DNA from 3 places in the Burkholderia theae genome. Region 2 is predicted to be linked to each of the others. Evidence: predicted binding sites of a transcription regulator. Region 2 holds the regulator's gene; each other region holds the start of a gene.
The links. The regulator sigma-54, encoded in region 2, starts transcription at its own class of promoters, with help from an activator protein. The targets are predictions, from matches to a motif close to TGGCANGNAANCTGCTTT.
Positions count from the first base shown of each region.

Region 1: a site for sigma-54 is predicted at 3,136-3,153, ahead of glnA (type I glutamate--ammonia ligase). Genes of this name have one in related genera too.
Region 3: a site for sigma-54 is predicted at 2,231-2,248, ahead of ACN22W_RS06230 (ammonium transporter). Genes of this name have one in related genera too.

Region 1 is NZ_CP183461.1:2,541,681-2,548,202, forward strand. It holds gene ntrC (nitrogen regulation protein NR(I)) at 1-261, opposite strand, end outside; gene glnL (nitrogen regulation protein NR(II)) at 307-1,449, opposite strand; gene glnA (type I glutamate--ammonia ligase) at 1,611-3,026, opposite strand; gene ACN22W_RS12030 (rhodanese-like domain-containing protein) at 3,432-3,896, shown strand; gene ACN22W_RS12035 (competence/damage-inducible protein A) at 4,012-4,827, opposite strand; gene ACN22W_RS12040 (EI24 domain-containing protein) at 4,824-5,651, opposite strand; gene ACN22W_RS12045 (sterol desaturase family protein) at 5,763-6,522, opposite strand, start outside.
Region 2 is NZ_CP183461.1:3,292,913-3,299,434, forward strand. It holds gene lptC (LPS export ABC transporter periplasmic protein LptC) at 1-79, shown strand, start outside; gene lptA (lipopolysaccharide transport periplasmic protein LptA) at 100-765, shown strand; gene lptB (LPS export ABC transporter ATP-binding protein) at 762-1,538, shown strand; gene ACN22W_RS15535 (RNA polymerase factor sigma-54) at 1,699-3,204, shown strand; gene hpf (ribosome hibernation-promoting factor, HPF/YfiA family) at 3,363-3,722, shown strand; gene ACN22W_RS15545 (PTS sugar transporter subunit IIA) at 3,921-4,433, shown strand; gene hprK (HPr(Ser) kinase/phosphatase) at 4,563-5,531, shown strand; gene rapZ (RNase adapter RapZ) at 5,607-6,515, shown strand.
Region 3 is NZ_CP183461.1:1,330,048-1,336,569, forward strand. It holds gene ACN22W_RS06225 (PhoX family protein) at 1-838, opposite strand, end outside; gene ACN22W_RS06230 (ammonium transporter) at 1,004-2,197, opposite strand; gene ACN22W_RS06235 (hypothetical protein) at 2,442-2,777, opposite strand; gene ACN22W_RS06240 (hypothetical protein) at 2,971-3,399, shown strand; gene ACN22W_RS06245 (Rrf2 family transcriptional regulator) at 3,490-3,945, shown strand; gene ACN22W_RS06250 (NAD(P)-dependent oxidoreductase) at 4,060-4,701, shown strand; gene ACN22W_RS06255 (Lrp/AsnC family transcriptional regulator) at 4,984-5,454, shown strand; gene ACN22W_RS06260 (ABC transporter ATP-binding protein) at 5,504-6,277, opposite strand; gene ACN22W_RS06265 (ABC transporter permease) at 6,282-6,522, opposite strand, start outside.

The sequences.
Region 1 (6,522 bases), 750 kb from region 2:
GCTGTCGAGATCGGAGAACGCCGTCATGATGATGACGGGCAGGCCCGGCAGGCGTTCGTGCATCGCCTGCAGCAACTCGAGGCCCGAGCCGCCCGGCATCCGGATGTCGGACACGAGCACCTGCGGTGTCTCGTGGTCGAGCGCGGCCAGCGCATCGCGCACGTTCGCGAAACTCTTCGTCGCGAAGCTGTCCCGGGCGAGCGCCTTTTCAAGCACCCAGCGGATCGATTGGTCGTCGTCTACTATCCAGATCGGCTTCATAGGTCGGTCAGAATGGGGAAATCCGGTGAATCGCACTGCCGCCGCTCAATGGTCGAGCGGCAGCAGGATCTGAAATTCGGTACGTCCGGGCCGGCTTTCGACCTCGATCATCCCGTCGTGCTGCTGCACGAACGTCTGTGCGAGCGTGAGGCCGAGACCGCTGCCGTCTTCGCGCCCGGACACGAGCGGATAGAAGATCCGGTCGCGGATCTCTTCCGGAATGCCGGGCCCGTTGTCGATCACATGCAAGTCCAGTGCCAGCCTGTACAGGCGCTTCGCGATCGTGATCTTGCGCGCGATGCGCGTGCGCAGCTCGATCTTCGCGTCGCCCTGTGCGATCCGTTCGCGCAGCGCCTGCGCGGCGTTGCGCACGATGTTGAGCAGCGCCTGGATCAGCTGCTCCTTGTCGCCGCGCAGATCCGGCACGCTCACGTCGTAGTCGCGCTCGATCGTGAGCCCGCGCGGGAATTCCGCGAGCATCACCGCGCGCACGCGTTCGCACACTTCATGTATGTTCACGTCGCCGACGATATGCGGATGCCGATGCGGCTCCAGCAAGCGATCGACGAGCGTCTGCAGGCGATCGGACTCCTTGATGATCACCTGCGTGTATTCGCGCAACTCGCCGCGCTCGCGCTCGCCGAGTTCGAATTCGAGCAGCTGGGCTGCGCCGCGAATTCCGCCGAGCGGGTTCTTGATCTCGTGCGCGAGGTTGCGAATCAGCTGCTTGTTGACCGCGGTCAGGTCGTGGATGCGCTCCTCGCGATCGGTACGCGACTGCCGCTCGTTCTCGAACAGCTCGACGAGCACGAAATCGGGCGCGGTCTCGAGGAAACCGACGATCGCATGCACGTGCAGCGGTTCGCGGCCGGGCCGGTCGAGCACGGTATCGAGGTGCGTCGCATGAAAGCGCTCCTCGCCGATCGCGGTGATCGTCGATGCGAGTTCGTTCGCATTCGGAAAAATCTCGCCCCACGGCCGCTGCGCGAGTTGCCGGCGCGAGATGTCGAGCATCGCTTCCGCGGACGGATTCGCGAACGCGATCCGCAGCGTCTTGCGGTCGAGCACGATCACGACCGTCGGCAGCGCTTCCAGCCCCGCAAGCAGGCCTGAGCGCGCGAGCCGCTCGTCGTCCGTCAGTCGCTCGGGTTGCCCCGTCTTCGCCTTGATCAGATTCTTCAGAACCATCTGCGTGCTTGTCGCGCCTCAACGGGCCAGAAAATGAAAATCCTCGGAACAAAAAAGGGACGGCTGGACGCCGTCCCCTTTCAGACTCCGCCGTTCCCGCCGCAAGCCGCGCGACGGGAACGAACCGGCAAAACGGCGCTGAATCGAAGCGCCATCGCCGATTACAGCGAGTAGTACATCTCGAACTCGATCGGGTGCGTCGTCATGCGGAACTTCGCCAGCTCCTGCTCCTTCAGCGCGAGGTACGCATCCAGCATGCCGTCCGTGAACACGCCACCGCGCGTCAGGAACTCGCGATCCTTGTCGAGTGCTTCGAGTGCCTGGTCGAGGCCCGCGCAAACGGTCGGGATCTTTGCATCTTCTTCCGGCGGCAGGTCGTACAGGTTCTTGTCCGCGGCTTCGCCCGGATGGATCTTGTTCTGGATCCCGTCGAGGCCGGCCATCATCAGCGCCGTGAAGCACAGGTACGGGTTCGCCATCGGATCCGGGAAGCGCGTTTCGATACGGCGGCCCTTCGGGTTCGACACGTGCGGAATGCGGATCGATGCCGAACGGTTGCGCGCCGAGTAAGCGAGCTTGACCGGTGCTTCGAAGTGCGGGACCAGACGCTTGTACGAGTTCGTCGTCGGGTTCGTGATCGCGTTCAGCGCACGGGCGTGCTTGATGATGCCGCCGATGTAGAACAGCGCCAGTTCCGACAGGCCGGCATAACCGTTGCCCGCGAACAGGTTCTGGCCGTCCTTCCAGATCGACTGGTGAACGTGCATGCCCGAACCGTTGTCGCCGACGACCGGCTTCGGCATGAACGTCGCCGTCTTGCCGTACGAGTGCGCGACGTTATGGATGATGTACTTCGACCATTGCGTCCAGTCCGCACGCTCGACCAGCGTCGAGAACTTCGTGCCGATTTCGTTCTGGCCCTGGCCCGCCACTTCGTGGTGGTGCACTTCGACCGGGATGCCGAGCTGTTCGAGCAGCAGGCACATTTCCGAACGCATGTCCTGGAACGTGTCGACCGGTGCGACCGGGAAGTAGCCGCCCTTCGTGCCCGGACGGTGGCCCGTGTTGCCGCCTTCGAATTCCTTGCCGGCCGACCACGGTGCTTCTTCCGAGTTGATCTTCACGAAGCAGCCCGACATGTCCGTGTTCCACTGGACCGAGTCGAAAATGAAGAATTCCGGCTCCGGACCGAAGTAGGCCGTGTCGCCGATGCCCGTGCTCTTCAGGTACGCTTCGCCGCGCTTCGCGAGCGAACGCGGATCGCGCTCGTAGCCCTTGCCGTCTGCCGGCTCGACCACGTCGCAGGTCAGCACGAGGGTCGACTCTTCATAGAACGGGTCGATGAAGGCAGCGTTCGGGTCCGGCATGAGCAGCATGTCCGACGCCTCGATACCCTTCCAGCCCGCGATCGACGAACCGTCGAATGCATGACCGCTTTCGAACTTGTCTTCGTCAAACGCCGAAACCGGCACCGACACGTGCTGTTCCTTGCCGCGCGTATCCGTGAAGCGGAAATCGACAAACTTGCAGTCCTCGTCCTTCACGAGTTGCATGACGTCGGCGACGGTTTTACTCATAACCTCTTCTCCTGATTGAACAATTCCGGCGGACTGGGAACCGCCTCGTTTATCGAGCTGATCGGGATCAAGCTTTTGCGCAGCGCGCCCCGATTTGACCGAATTCTATAAAGCAGCTTCCGTGCCACCCATGCGCAAGATTGGCGCGAATCGCGCCGGCGCTCGCCGCGACGGGGCTGTGCTGCGCGATTCCGGGGCCCGGGGCCGCATCGGCCGCCAACCGAAAGCACCTGCATGGTGCAATCGTCGAAACACGCCGAACCCGTTGAATCATTCTGGTGCACGCACGCCATTCTGCACTCTTTTGGTGAACGCGTGTACGGTGCGCGCACCGTGCCGCATACGGACATCCGGGAAGCGACGCCGCGCTAGAATGTTTGTTTGACCGACAGGAGACTCTCCGCCATGAGTACGCTCGACCAGCTTTACGCGAAGGCCGACGAACGCCGCGCACAAGGCGCGCTCAACTACGCCGGCGCACTGCTGCCGGTCGAAGCATTCGAACTGCTGCAGCTCGACCCGTCGGCGCGCCTCGTCGACGTGCGCACCCGCGCCGAACTCGACTGGATCGGCCGTCCGCTCGTCGGCGACGGCCAGTACCTGCACCTCGAATGGACGCGCTACCCGGGCGGCGTGCCGAACGCCGAATTCGTCAATGAACTGAAGGCCGCCCTCCCGCCCGATACGCCCGTGCTGTTCCTGTGCCGCAGCGCCGCGCGCTCGAAGCTCGCCGCGGTCGCGTCGTCGCAGGCCGGCTTCACCAAGGCGTTCGACCTGCTCGAAGGCTTCGAGGGCGCGAAGGACGCCGAAGGCCATCGCAAGACGGTCGACGGCTGGTGCTTCCGCAAGCTGCCCTGGATCGGCGCCTGACGGCACGCCGCTCCCGGCGGTGACAACTGCACCATCGTCGAGCCGGGCGATGACATGCCGATGACGGGCCGCGTTGCGCGGCCCGTGGCTTTTGTGCGGCTGATTTGCGCGCCGCTCAGGCGCGCGGCAGCTCGGGCTCGACGACGTCGCCGCCGAGCAGGTGCACACCTTCGCGCAGCTTCACGAACGCGACCGCGACCGCTTCCGGCTCGCCCTTCACGCCAAGGTCGATGTGACGGCGCGCGTAGATCCCGCCGCGTTCCGCGTCGCCGACGCTCGGCAGGCTGAACACGCGCACGCCGGGGAAGTCGCGCTCGATGCGCTCCATCAGCGGCGTGAGCGTCGATTCCGGCAGCTCGAACACGTACAGCGAGCGCTCCGCGTGCGGCGTCGCGTGATGCAGGTGCACGTACTTCGTATCGAGCACCCATTCGATCATCGGCCAGGCCATCACCGGAAAGCCCGGCACGAAGTGGAGATCGCCGACCGAGAAGCCGGGAATCCGGTTATAGCCGTTCGGGATGATCGTCGCGCCCACCGGGAACACGCCCATGTTGAAGCGGTGCTGGTTCTCCGGCGAGTCGAAGTCGACCGGCGTGGCCGGATCGGCGTGCGTTTCGCGGATCCGCTCCGAGATCAGCACCTTCGCTTCCGGATGCAGTTCGAGCGGCACGCCGAGCGCGGCGGCCGCGCACTGGCGCGTGTGGTCGTCCGGCGTCGCGCCGATGCCGCCCGTCGAGAACACGATGTCGCCCGACGCGATCGCACGCGCGAGCGTCGCCGTGATGCGCGCCGGATCGTCGCCGACGTATTCGGCCCAGTCGAGCGCGAGACCGCGCGCGCCGAGCAGCTCGATGACCTTCGCCAGATGCTTGTCCTGCCGGCGGCCCGAAAGGATTTCGTCGCCGATGATGATGATGCCGATGCTCATGCCTGCCCCATGTCGATTGCGGTGGCGCGCGCGCTGGCGCGCAAGTCCTCCAGCGCGCGCAGGCAATAGTGCCCGAACCACAGCGCCGAGAAGACGAGGATGAAAGCGTAAACCCAGATCATGGCCGCCGCGACGAACGGGAACAGCACCATCATCCAGACCGACGACACCCACACGAAGGTCGGCACGGTGCCGAGCAGCCCGGTCGCGACGCCGATGCCGATCAGCGGCCAGCGGTGCTGCTTCACGAGTGTACGGCGCTCGTCGCGGCTCGCGTGCAGCGCGAGCGCGTCGTAGGTCATCACGCGATACGTAAGCCAGCCCCAGATCACCGGCGGCAGCAGCGCGAAGAACGGCGGGATCAGCCACAACGGAATCGTGACGACGAGCACGACGATGCCGGCCAGCGCCGCCCACAGCGAATTGAACACGCTGCCGAAGAAGGTGCCGCCCCGCTTCGACTCGAGCGCCGCGAACTGCCGGTTCGACAGGTGCTTGATCACGACCGGCATCGAAATCGTCGCGATCAGCAGCAGCACGGTCAGCACGATCAGCGGAATCGCCAGCGACACGACGACGAACGGCGCGACGACCGCATGCAGTTGCGACATGCCGATCGCGTCGAATGCGCGATACAGCGCGGCCGTCAGCACGAAGCCGTCGAGCGCGCCGCGCGCGGCGTCGATCAGCGTCTGCCACGAGAACCACAGCAAGACGCCCCACAGGACGGCCGAGACGAGGAACGGCATCAGGGTGAGCCAGAGCATGCGCGGATGCAATGCGCTCGCCAATGCGCGGACGAAGGAACGCAGCAGGTCGTTCATGCGGGCCTGTATCGACGGAGAAAAACGGGGAAAGGATAAACCACGCGGCCCGCATGCGCCAAAGCGCATGCGGGCCGCGTGGGAGAGGCGTTCAACGGCGGAGTAACCGGATCAGGCCGACGCCGCGCCGCGCTTCGCGGGGAACAGGCGCCGGAAGATCCGCACGAACGCGAGGCCGTGCTGCGCCCAGAAGCCTTCGCCGTAGGACACGCCCTCGACCTGGTCGCGGATGCCGGTCGGCTCGACCGTGCGGTTCCACGACGCGGTGCCGAACATCATGTCCCACCACGGGAACAGCACGCCGAAGTTGCAGCCGTACTTGGTGCCTTCGTGGCCATAGCCGACCGCGTGGTGGCGCCGGTGGAAGATCGGGCTCACGAGCAGGCGCTCGCCGAGCCAGCCGAACGACAGCCGCGCATTCGTATGCTGGATGCTCTGCATGAAGTTCGTGAACGCGGTCAGCACGACGAACTGCGACGGCGTCACGCCGATCACGAGCGCGATCGACGCGAAGAAGCACGACTGGATCACGTCGTCGAGCAGGTGGTTGCGGTCATCGCACCACAGCGACATCTGCCGCTGGCTGTGATGGACAGCGTGCAGCTCCCACCAGATGCCGAACTTGTGCTGCCAGCGGTGATACCAGTAGCCGGCGAAGTCGAGCACGACGAGGTAGATCGCGAACGCGACGATCGGCTGCGAGGTCACGCCCGGCCACAGATAGTCGAGGTTGAAGTTCGAGACGCCGTGCAGCCGCAGCCATGCCTGGAAGTTGTCGAACACCGGCTGCAGCGCGAAGAAGAAGAACAGCGTGTAGATGCCGAGCTTCGAGATCGCCGTGTAGATCACGTCGACCCGCACGGCCCGGCGG
Region 2 (6,522 bases):
CATCGAGCTTTACGGCAACGTGCGCGGCACGATTGCCGCGACGGACACGTCCGGCGGCTCGAAAGGTCAACCCAAGTGACGCATCCCTCACGTGACTGCATGAACGAACCGTTCCCTCGACAGAATTCCGGCGGCGCTGCGCGCGCCGTCCGCGCCGCGCTCGCCGCGACGCTCGTGGCGCTCCCGCTGATCGGGCTGGCGCCGCTCGCCCATGCCGAGAAGGCCGACCAGAGCAAGCCGATCAACGTCGAGGCCGACAACCTGACCTACGACGACCTGAAGCAGGTCACGGTCGCGGCCGGCAACGTCGTGATCACGAAGGGCACGATCATCATCAAGGGCGATCGCGTCGAAGTGCGCCAGGACCCGGAAGGCTATCAGTACGCCACGTCGTTCGGCAGCAGCAAGAAGCACGCGACGTTCCGCCAGAAGCGCGAAGGCCTCGACGAATACATCGACGGCGACGCCGAGCGCATCGACTACGACGGCAAGCAGGACCTGACCACGCTGACGACCGCCGCGACCGTGCGCCGCCTGCAGGGCACGTCGACCATCGCCGACACCGTGCACGGCAGCGTGGTCACGTACGACGGCCAGCGCGATTTCTACACCGCCAAGGGCGGCAAGGATGTCGCCGCGCCGGGTAACCCGAACGGCCGCGTGCGCGCGATGCTGTCGCCGAAGAACGGCGGCCCCGCTCCGCTGAACGGTGCGCCGGCGAAGCTGTCGCCGTCGACCACCATCCAGGGAGCGCCGGGCCAATGAACGCGTTACCGAACCGCCAGCCGGCCGGCACCACGAGTTCGCTCGTCGTCCGCAACCTGAAGAAGCGCTACGGCTCGCGCACGGTCGTCAAGAACGTGTCGCTCGACGTGAAGAGCGGCGAAGTCGTCGGCCTGCTCGGCCCGAACGGTGCCGGCAAGACCACGTCGTTCTACATGATCGTCGGCCTCGTGCCGCTCGACGCGGGCGAGATCTCGCTGAACGGCAGCTCGATCAGCCTGCTGCCGATCCACAAGCGCGCGTCGCTCGGCCTGTCGTACCTGCCGCAGGAAGCATCCGTGTTCCGCAAGCTGACCGTCGAGGAAAACATCCGCGCGGTGCTCGAGCTGCAATACGGCGAGGACGGCAAGCGGCTGTCGAAGGACGGGATCGCGTCGCGCACCGAAGCGCTGCTCGACGAGCTGCAGATCGGCCACCTGCGCGAGAACCCCGCGCTGTCGCTGTCGGGCGGCGAACGACGCCGTGTCGAAATCGCGCGCGCGCTCGCGACCAACCCGAGCTTCATCCTGCTCGACGAACCGTTCGCCGGCGTCGACCCGATCGCGGTGCTCGAGATCCAGAAGATCGTCAAGTTCCTGAAGCAGCGCAACATCGGCGTGCTGATTACCGATCACAACGTCCGCGAAACGCTCGGCATCTGCGACCACGCGTACATCATCAGCGACGGCTCGGTGCTCGCCGCCGGCGCGCCGAGCGATATCATCGAAAACGAAAGCGTACGCCGCGTGTACCTCGGCGAGCACTTCCGCATGTAACTCCCTCCTCGTGGCTGGCTGCACCCCGCCCGGCATCGCCGCGCGGGGCAGCGCCCCGCTTCGCGGCCATGCCCGCGACCGGGCGGCGCGCCGCGCGTAATCGCGGATGGCTCAACGCGCCTGGGTCGTGGCACACTGCCGGTATGACTCCCTCCTTGCCATGAAAGCCAGCCTTCAACTCCGCCTGTCGCAACATCTGGCGCTGACGCCCCAGCTACAGCAGTCGATCCGGCTCCTGCAGTTGTCGACGCTCGAATTGCAACAGGAAGTCGCGATGGCCGTCGCGCAGAACCCGCTCCTCGAGAGCGACGACGAATGGATCGCGAGCCCGTTGCGCGTTGCATCGGACGGATCGCTGATCGCGCAGACGCCCCCCGCGCAGAACACCGAGCCAAGCGCGGCGAACAGCAGCAGCCAGTCGAGCGATCGCGCGGAGCGCGACGAACCGGCCGGCGCGGACGAATACGACGGTTATGGATCCGGCGACGGCAACGACGGCCCGCAATGGAATCTCGACGAATACGGCCGCTCGAGCGGCGCATCCGACGACGACGACCTCCCGCCGCTGCAGGTACAGGAAGCCGCGACGTCGCTGCGCGACCACCTGTCCGCGCAATTGCGCGTCACGCAGGCCGGCCCGCGCGATCGCGCGCTCGTGATGTTCCTGATCGAATCGCTCGACGACGACGGCTACCTGACCGCGACGCTCGACGAAGTGCTCGCCGACCTGCCGTCCGAGCTGGAGATCGACTGCGACGAACTGAACGCGGCGCTCGCGCTGCTGCACAGCTTCGACCCGGCCGGGGTCGGCGCCCGCTCGGCCTCCGAATGCCTGAAGCTGCAGTTGCTGCGCCTCGATCCGTCCCCGACGCGCACGCTCGCGCTCGAGATCGTGTCGCAGCATCTGGAACTGCTCGCCGCACGCGACTTCACACGGTTGCGCAAGCACCTGAAGGCGAGCGACGACGCGCTGCGCGACGCGCACGCGCTGATCCGCTCGCTGGAGCCGTTCCCCGGCGCCGCGTACGGCAAGGCCGAGGCCGACTACGTCGTGCCTGACATCATGGTGAAGAAGGTCGGCCAGGGATGGCTCGCGGAACTCAATCCGGAGGTCGTGCCGCGTCTGCGGATCAACAACCTCTACGCGAACATCCTGCGCAACAGCCGCGGCGATCCGTCGGCCGGTTCGCTGAAGCAGCAGCTCCAGGAAGCACGCTGGCTGATCAAAAACATCCAGCAGCGTTTCGACACGATCCTGCGTGTCGCGCAGGCTATTGTCGAGCGTCAGAAGAATTTCTTTGCGCACGGTGAAATTGCCATGCGCCCCTTGGTTTTGCGGGAAATAGCTGATACGCTGGGCCTACACGAGTCGACTGTCAGCCGTGTGACAACCGGGAAGTACATGCTGACCCCGTTCGGGACGCTTGAATTTAAGTACTTCTTCGGATCTCACGTTTCGACCGACACCGGTGGCGCCGCCTCGTCGACCGCCATCCGAGCCCTCATCAAGCAACTGATAGGAGCTGAAGACCCAAAATCGCCACTTTCGGACAGCCGCATTGCCGAGCTGCTGGCAGAACAGGGTTTCGTGGTCGCGCGCCGCACGGTTGCGAAATATCGCGAAGCCCTCAAAATCCCGGCAGTGAATCTGCGCAAGTCTCTTTAGGCCTGCTGCCTGCCCGGCGGCAGGCGTGTTCCGGCCACCGCGCACACGGGGAACAAGCCGGGCGACCTGTCCGCGATACGCCGCTTCGTGCGGCAAGGGCAAGTCGACCGGAGCGCCGCCTCGATGCGGCCGGGTGGTCACTCGCTTGGAGAAGCACTATGAACCTGAAGATCAGTGGACATCATCTCGAAGTCACGCCTGCAATTCGCGAGTACGTCATCACCAAGCTGGACCGGGTGCTACGGCATAGCGATCAGGTGATCGATGGCACTGTGATCCTCTCGGTCGACAATCACAAGGAAAAGGACAAGCAGCAGCGCGCGGAAATCAACCTGCACCTGAAGGGCAAGGACATCTTCGTCGAAAGCGCGAACGGTAACCTGTACGCAGCGATCGATCTCCTGATCGACAAGCTGGATCGCCAGGTCGTCAAGCACATGGAGCGCCTGCAAACGCACGCGCACGACCCGATCAAGCTTCAGCCGTCGATCGACCAGATCGAACTGCCGCCGCAGTAACCGACACCGCAACACGCACGCCGCCCGGTTCGCCGGGCGTTTTTTTTGCGACTCCGCGCCCGTGGTGCGACCGGTCCGTCCATGCTGCGCCACGCACGCGGCTGTGCTCTATAATGTTCCGGTTATCGCCGGGGGGGCGTTGGGTGCGGTAGCTGCGTTGCAGGTTGCCGATGCCAAATGCCTTGATATCGCCTGAACATGGAAAATCAGTCTGCCGCCGCAAGGAGACCCCAGGCCGCCCAATCGCCTGCCAACATGAATCGCCTAGCCAAAATCCTGCCCATAGAGAACGTCGTCATCGACCTCTCAGTCACCAGCAAGAAACGCGTCTTCGAACAAGCCGGGCTGATGTTCGAGAATCAGAACGGCGTCGCCCGCAGCACCGTCACGGACAACCTGTTCGCGCGCGAGCGCCTCGGCTCGACCGGGCTTGGCGAAGGCGTCGCGATTCCGCACGGGCGCATCAAGGGTCTCAAGCACCCGCTCGCCGCGTTCGTCCGGCTCGCCGACGCGATCCCGTTCGAAGCGCCCGACGGCCAGCCGGTTGGCCTCCTGATTTTCCTGCTCGTCCCCGAGCAAGCCACCCAGCAGCACCTCGAAATCCTGTCGGAAATCGCGCAACTGCTGTCCGATCGCGACGCGCGCGAGCGTCTGCACAACGAAACGGACATCGCCGAGTTGCATCGCCTGCTCACTCAGTGGCAACCTTGAGTTGATCCGGGCGGAATATTTTCCCGTACAAGGCGGCACACGCCGCCGACCAGGGCCGCCCGGTGCCGGCCCGGCATGGCGACGTCCGTCGCCGCGCGCATGCGCCGGCCCATTGGAGTGACGAAAGTCATGGATACGTCCAGCATCAACGCCCAGAGCATCTTCGACGACAACGCGGCCACGCTGAAACTGAGCTGGCTGACGGGGCATGAAGGCTGGGAACGCGGCTTTTCGGCCGACACGGTCGGCAATGCGACCTCGAGCGCCGACCTCGTCGGCCACCTGAACCTGATCCACCCGAACCGGATCCAGGTGCTCGGCGAAGCCGAAATCGACTACTACCAGCGACAGACCGACGAAGACCGCTCACGCCACATGGCCGAGCTGATCGCCCTCGAACCACCGTTCCTCGTCGTCGCCGGCGGCGCCGCCGCGCCGCCCGAACTCGTGCTCCGCTGCACGCGCTCGTCGACTCCGCTGTTCACGACGCCGATGTCGGCCGCCGCGGTGATCGACAGCCTGCGGCTCTACATGTCGCGCATCCTCGCGCCGCGTGCGACGCTGCACGGCGTGTTCATCGACATCCTCGGGATGGGCGTGCTGCTGACCGGCGATTCGGGCCTCGGCAAGAGCGAGCTCGGTCTCGAGCTGATCAGCCGCGGCCACGGCCTCGTCGCCGACGACGCGGTCGATTTCGTCCGTCTTGGCCCCGATTTCGTCGAAGGGCGTTGCCCGCCGCTGCTGCAGAACCTGCTCGAGGTGCGCGGCCTCGGCCTGCTCGACATCAAGACGATCTTCGGCGAGACCGCCGTGCGGCGGAAAATGAAGCTGAAGCTGATCGTCCAGCTCGTGCGCCGCCCCGACGGCGAATTCCAGCGCCTGCCGCTCGAAAGCCAGACCGTCGACGTGCTCGGCCTGCCGATCAGCAAGGTCACGATCCAGGTGGCGGCCGGCCGCAACCTCGCGGTGCTCGTCGAGGCAGCCGTCCGGAACACGATCCTGCAGTTGCGCGGAATCGACACGTTGCGCGATTTCATGGATCGGCAACGACTCGCGATGCAAGATCCCGACAGTCAGTTCCCCGGCAAGCTGGTGTAACCCGCACGCGCCGGCCGCGCAACGCCGACGCGTCGAGCCGGTGCTATGATGAAACGTCAGGATTCTCTGCTTCCCATGCGCATCGTCCTTATCACCGGCATCTCCGGCTCAGGCAAGTCCGTCGCGCTGAACGCGCTCGAAGACGCAGGCTATTACTGCGTCGACAACCTGCCGCCGCGCGTGCTCCCCGAACTCGCCCGCTACCTCGCCGAGGACGGCCAGCGCCGGCTCGCGGTCGCGATCGACGCGCGCTCGAGCGCATCGCTCGACGAAATGCCCGGCCTGATCCGCGATCTGTCGCGCGAGCACGACGTGCGCGTACTGTTCCTCAACGCGAGTACCCAGGCGCTGATCCAGCGCTTCTCCGAAACGCGCCGCCGCCATCCGCTGTCCGGCTCGCCGTCGCACGACGCGAACGTTGGCCTGCTGTCGTCGCTGGAGGAAGCGATCGAGCGCGAGCGCGACCTCGTCGCGCCGCTCGCCGAATTCGGCCACCAGATCGATACCAGCACACTGCGCGCGAACGTGCTGCGCACGTGGGTCAAGCGCTTCATCGAGCAGAAGGACAACGACCTGATGCTGATGTTCGAGTCGTTCGGCTTCAAGCGCGGCGTGCCGCTCGACGCCGACCTGATGTTCGACGTACGCGCGCTGCCGAATCCGTACTACGACCACGAGTTGCGCCCGCTCACCGGGCTCGACCAGCCGGTCATCGCCTTTCTCGACGCACTGCCGATCGTCCACCAGATGATCGACGACATCCATGCGTTCCTGATGAAATGGCTGCCGCACTTCCGTGATGACAACCGCAGCTACCTGACCGTCGCCATCGGCTGTACGGGCGGCCAGCATCGCTCGGTGTTCATCGCGGAAACGCTCGCCGCGCGCGTCGCGCACGAGGCGAACGTGATCGTGCGGCATCGTGACGCGCCAGTGGATGTCGACGCGTCGTCGCGGCTCGTCTCCGAGGTCCACCGACCCTAGCGACGCC
Region 3 (6,522 bases), 1.8 Mb from region 2:
TCTCGGGCAGGTGGCCGTAGTGGTAGGGGTTCGCCTTCGTCTCGTCGCCGAACGTGTTCTTGCTGAACGCCTTGAACTGCGCGTCGGTCGCGACCTTCGTCGCGTCCGGCTCGTATTCCTCGCTCGACAGGTGCGTGCCCCACGGCGACAGGCTCGCGCCGCAGGTGATCCACAGGCCGTGCGCCTTCGACGTGTCGACGTTGTGGTACTTGACGACCTTCAGCGCGCCGTTGGCCGGATCCTGGTCGAGCGTGAGCACCGCGATCGGCGACGGCAGCTGGCCGTACTGCGATGCGCTGGCCTGGTCGCGCGTCGTGTATTCGAACTGCACGACCGCGAACACCGTGTTGCCCTTCACGCCGGGCACGTTCGCGTTCTTCAGCGTGAGCAGCGAGCTGCCGTCCGGGCAGTCGGAATAGAACTGGCGCTCCTTGCCGGCCACCGAACGGTCGATGATCGGCTGGTTGTTGATGTCGTAGTAGCCGCCCGCGAGCGTCGTGCCGCCCTTGCCGTCCGGCACCATGTCGCCCGTCACGAAGAACGGCCGGTACGCGAGCTTGAAGTTGCGCGCCGAGCCGTCCGAGAACGACACCGACAGCGTCGAGCCGACCGTCGTCGTGGCCATCGCGGCCGCGTTGTCGAGCGTGGGTGCTGCCATCGCCGAGAACGTCGCCGACGTATACGCGGCGGCGACCGGGGCCGGCGTCGACGCCGGATTGTCGTCGCCGCCGCAACCCGTCAGCAGGGCCGGCAGCGCGAGGCCGGAAAGAGGCAGCATCGGCGCGCCGGCGAGGATCTTCAGGGCCTGACGACGGGCAGCATTGGGCAACGCGGGCATGTGGAGTCCAGTTTCAGTTGTTGGAAGAATGGCCTTCGCGAAACGGAAGCAGGCGAGCGGCAAGCTTCGCGAAGGCAAATTGAAAACTGGACCGAAGTGTAAGGACGCTCGATGAAAGTTTTGTGAATTGAAAACGTAATATTGCGTCGGGCGTTCGTCAGGGGCTCAATCGCGTTCCGGCGTCGCCGAGATGCGATGGATCGACAGGTCGGCGCCGTCGAATTCGGCTTCGCGATCGAGGCGCAGCCCGACGGTCGCTTTCAGCGCGCCGTAGACGAGCGTGCCGCCCGCGGTCGCGATCGCAATGCCGCCGAGCGTGCCGACGAGCTGCGACATGAACGACACGCCGCCGAGGCCACCGAGCGCGGGCAGCCCGAACACGCCGGCCGCGAGGCCGCCGAGCGCGCCGCACATCCCGTGCAGCGGCCACACGCCGAGCACGTCGTCGATGCGCCACTTGTTCTGCACGCAGGTGAACATCGCGACGAACAGCGCGCCGGCCGCGGCGCCGGTGACGAGCGCACCGATCGGGTGCATCACGTCGGAGCCCGCGCATACCGCGACGAGGCCCGCGAGCGGCCCGTTGTACGTGAAGCCCGGGTCGTTGCGGCCCGCCATCCACGCGGCGAGCGTGCCGCCGACCATCGCCATCAGCGAGTTCACGGCGACCAGGCCGCTGATCTTGTCGAGCGTCTGCGCGCTCATCACGTTGAAGCCGAACCAGCCGACCGCGAGCACCCATGCGCCGAGCGCGAGGAACGGGATGTTCGACGGCGGGTGCGCGGCGATGCGGCCGTCCTTCGCATAACGGCCGTGACGTGCGCCGAGCAGCAGCACGGCCGGCAGCGCGACCCAGCCGCCGAACGCATGCACGACGACCGAGCCCGCGAAATCGTGGAACGGCGCACCGAACGCATGCGTGAGCCACGCCTGCACGCCGAAGCGCTCGTTCCACGCGATCCCCTCGAAGAACGGATAGATGAAGCCGACGATGATCAGCGTCGCGATGAGCTGCGGGTTGAACTTCGCACGCTCGGCGATGCCGCCGGACACGATCGCCGGGATCGCCGCCGCGAAGGTCAGCAGGAAGAAGAAGCGCACGAGCGCGTAGCCGTTGTGCTGCGACAGCGTGCCGATGTCGTCGAAGAATTCGACGCCGTAGGCGATCGTGTAGCCGATGAAGAAATACGCGAGCGTCGACACCGAGAAGTCGACCAGGATCTTCACGAGCGCGTTGACCTGGTTCTTCTTGCGGACCGTGCCGAGTTCGAGAAATGCGAAGCCCGCGTGCATCGCGAGCACCATGACGGCGCCGATCAACAGGAACAGTGTGTCGACGCCGGATTTCAGACCATCCATGCCGTGGCTTCCTTGCGCAAAAAACGGGCAAGGAACGCAAGTATCGAGCCAACTTGGTGAACGGCTGCGTGGAATTGGTGCTCTGGCCCCGCGCGATGCGGCATTCCGGTGAATCGTGCACGGTCCGGGGGCGCGGCCGGCAGGGGCTGGTGGCCACATCGGATGCACGCGCGTGGTGCGTGCGGCGGGGCCGGCGGTGCGATGTGGTGCGCAACGGTGCGTCGCTGCGCACCGATCTGGCGCGTCAGTGACGCACGAACAGCATGCGCGGCCGGCGCAGCCGCAACGCGCACGCGGACCAGTACGCGGCGACGGTTGCCAGTCCGAGCGCGGCGAATGCGAGCGCCGCGAAGCCCGCGAGCGACTGGCCGTCGCTGTCGGGGCCGAGGATGCCTTGCGCGACGATCAGCGCGGCCGTCCAGAAGCCGATCACGGCCTGCGTGAACAGACGTGCTGACGCGACGCGGCGCGGACGCCCGGCTTCGGCCAGGCGGCGCGCCGACGGCGGGCGCAGGCACAGGAACAGGGTGGCGGCGAGCAGCGCGGCCAGCGCGATGAACCAGTCGATGAGGAAAGCCATGAGGAAAAGGGGACACGTACGAAGCGGATTGAAGCGTGCCCACTTTAGTGGCGTAGCGTCTGCGATTGAATCAGACGAATCCGAAATTGAAAGGCATTTTTAATCACGGGGCGTTATTGGGCCTGTTCCACAGGCGGTATCATCGACGTCGGTACAACCACGAGGCCGTGCGACGCGCGGCCGGAGATTGCTGATGAACATGAAGATTTCGCGGGCGCGTCGCGTGCCCGGGTCCGCACTGGCGGCCGTCGCCGTCGGTGCGCTGCTGTTGCTCGCCGGCTGCGAGAAATCCGGCGCGCCGGCCACGCAACCCGATACGGCCGCGAGCGCGGCCGCCGATGCCGCGAACAATGCGGCCAAGGCGATCGACCAGGTGGCGAGCACCGTCAACCAGCAGCTCAACGCCGCGAAGGCCGGCATCGCGTCCGCCGCGTCGGCCGTGCCGCCGCTGTCCGCGAGCGGCCTCGCATCCGCCGCGCAGGCGCAAATCGACGCGGCAGCGTCCGCGGTCGTCGCGCATGCGGCTTCCGAGGCAGGCGCGAAGATCGCGGAAGCCGGCAAGAAGCTCCAGCAGTGGAGCCAGCAGAACGCCGCGGGTGCCAAGCCCGCGAGCGGCCAATGACGCGGGCTTGCATAATCCGCAAAATGTAATTATCATGGTTACACATGTCGCCGGCCGCGGTACGGGCCGGCGTCGCCGAGTGGGTGAGGAATGAATACCAGCAGCCGGTTCGCGTTTGCCGTTCACGTGCTTGCCTTGCTGTCGATGCAGGAGGGCGTGCCGTTGTCGTCCGACATCATCGCGGGCAGCGTGAACACGAATCCGGCCCTGATCCGCCGGCTGCTGTCGATGCTGGCGGCCGCGGGGCTGACCACGTCGCAGCTTGGCGCGGGCGGTGGCGCGCTGCTGGCGCGCGAGCCCGGCGAGATCACGCTGCTCGACGTGTATCGCGCGGTCGACGATGCGCAACTGTTCGCGCTGCACCGCGAGGCGCCAAACCCCGCGTGTCTGGTCGGGCGGCACATCCAGGGCGTGCTGATCGACTACATCGGCGACGCGCAGCGCGCGATGGAGGCATCGCTTGCCACGCGCACGCTGGCCGATGTCACGGCCGACGTGCTGAATCTGGAGCAGCGCACGCAACACGCAGCACGCGCCGGCGGGTGACCGGAGGCAGGCAGGGCAGGTGCCGCGATCGGCGCAACGGACGATTCGCTCCGTTTTTTTTCGGCCTTATATGTAATTGACGATGTTACACATTTTACTTTCTGGAGAATCGAGATGACGCAACGTACCTTGAACATCGCGCTGTTTGGCGCCACCGGCATGATCGGCTCGCGTATCGCGGCGGAAGCGGCCCGACGCGGCCACCGTGTCACCGCGCTGTCGCGCAATCCCGGCGCGGCCGGCGACGGCATCACCGCGAAGGCGGCCGACCTGTTCGACGCGGCCAGCATCGCGGCCGCGCTGCCGGGTCATGACGTCGTCGCGAGCGCGTACGGTCCGAAGCAGGAAGATGCGGCGAAGGTCGTCGCCGTCGCGAAGGCGCTGGTCGCCGGCACGCGTCAGGCGGGCCTGAAGCGGCTCGTCGTCGTGGGTGGCGCCGGTTCGCTCGAAGTCGCGCCCGGCAAGCAGCTCGTCGACAGCGAAGGTTTCCCGGACGCGTACAAGCCGGTCGCGCTCGCGCACCGCGATGCGCTCGACTACCTGAAGACCGTCGGCGATCTCGACTGGACGTTCTTCGCGCCGGCTGCGCTGATCGCACCGGGCGAGCGGACGGGCACGTTCCGCACGGGCGCCGGCAAGCTGATCGTGGACGCGCAAGGCAACAGCAAGATCTCGGCGGAAGACTACGCGGCCGCGTTCGTCGACGCGCTCGAGCAGGACAGCTTCGTGCGCGAGATCGCGACGGTCGCGTATTGAGCGGCGTGAGGCCGGCGGCGCGTAAGCGCCGGCCTGGCCCGGACGCGGCGCACGAGCCGACACGCGCGCGAACTTCAGGCGACGCTACCTTGACGGGTGGCGTCGCCTGTTTCGTTTGGAGAGCGGCGACGGCTGGCGGGATCGTGCACGGGGCGGATTCGTTCGTGCCGTGCTCGTCCCGGATTGGTATTTATACCGGTCGACGCGGTGGGGTGGTTTCCATATTGTTCCCCGTTGTGCAGGATGCATAGAATAAATTTCTATCTACGAGGGACTGGAGAAATGGACGCCATCGATCGCAAGCTGCTGGAGTTGTTGCAGTCGGATGCCACGCTGCCGATCGCGGAACTGGCACAGCGCGTGAACCTGTCCCAGACGCCGTGCTGGAAGCGGGTGCAGCGGCTCAAGGAAACCGGCGCGATTCGCGCGCAGGTGGCGCTGTGCGATCCGCGCAAGCTCGGGGTCGGCACGACCGTGTTCGTCGCGATCCGCACGAACCAGCACACCGAGGAGTGGGCGCAGCGTTTCACGCAGGCGGTGCGCGACATGCCGGAAGTGGTCGAGGTCTACCGGATGAGCGGCGAGACCGATTACCTGCTGCGCGTCGTGGTGGCCGGCATCGACGACTACGACCGCGTCTACAAGCAGCTGATTCGCGCGGTGCCGCTGTTCGACGTCAGTTCGTCGTTCGCGATGGAGCAGATCAAGTATTCGACCGCGCTGCCCGTACGCGATCTCTCCGAGCCGGCTTGACGCGGCACGGGCGCTGCCCGCGCCGCGTGGCGAGGACGGCAGCGCGGGTTCAGCGGCCGCGCGCCAGTGCGCGCGCGCGTTCGTCGGCCAGCGCGTCGCGGCGCACGAAATCCGCGACGAACGGGCTGGCCGGATGGTGATGCAGCGCGTACGGCGTATCCCATTGGGCGAGCTGGCCGTCCTTCATCACGCCGACCCGGTCGGCGATCGCGAACGCTTCGGCCTGGTTGTGCGTGACGAGGATCGCGGTGTGGCCCGTGCGTTTCAGGATGTCGCGCAGCTCGAACGCGAGCCGCTCGCGCGTATCGACGTCGAGATTCGAGAACGGCTCGTCGAGCAGCAGCAGCTCCGGCGACGGCGCGAGCGCGCGCGCGAGTGCGACACGCTGCTGCTGGCCGCCCGACAACTCGTGCGGATACGCGCCGCCTGAATCGGCCAGGCCGACGAGCTCGAGCATGTCCGCGACGCGCATGCGCCGTTCGGCCTTCGGCATGCGCCGCAGGCCGAACGAGACGTTGTCGGCCGCGCTCAGGTGCGGGAACAGTGCGTAATCCTGGAACATCATGCCGATGCGGCGCCGCTCGGGCGGCACGTCGAGCGACGGCGCCGCGACGGGCACGCCGTCCAGCACGATGCGTCCCATCCGCACCGGTTCGAAACCGGCGATCGCGCGCAGCACGGTGGTCTTGCCGCAACCCGACGCGCCGAGCAGGCAGCCGATGTCGCCGCGCGGCAGCGCGAGGCTCAGCCCGTCGACCACCGTGCGGCGGCCCTGCGGCGTGTCGTAGGCGAGGCAGAGGTCATCGAGTTCAAGCAGGTTCACGGTGTCAGGCTCCGATCTTGTGGCGGGTGCGGGCGAGCAGGATCACGGGCACGAGCCCGGCCAGCACGATCGCGAGCGCGGCGACCGCGCCTTCTTCGTAGGTGCCGCGCGCGGCTTCCGCATACAGCCAGGTCGCGAGCGTGTCGAAGTTCAGCGGGCGCAACAGCAGCGTCGCCGGCAGTTCCTTCATCGCGTCGACGAACACCAGCAGCGCGCTCGTTGTGAGCGCGGGCCGCAGCAGCGGC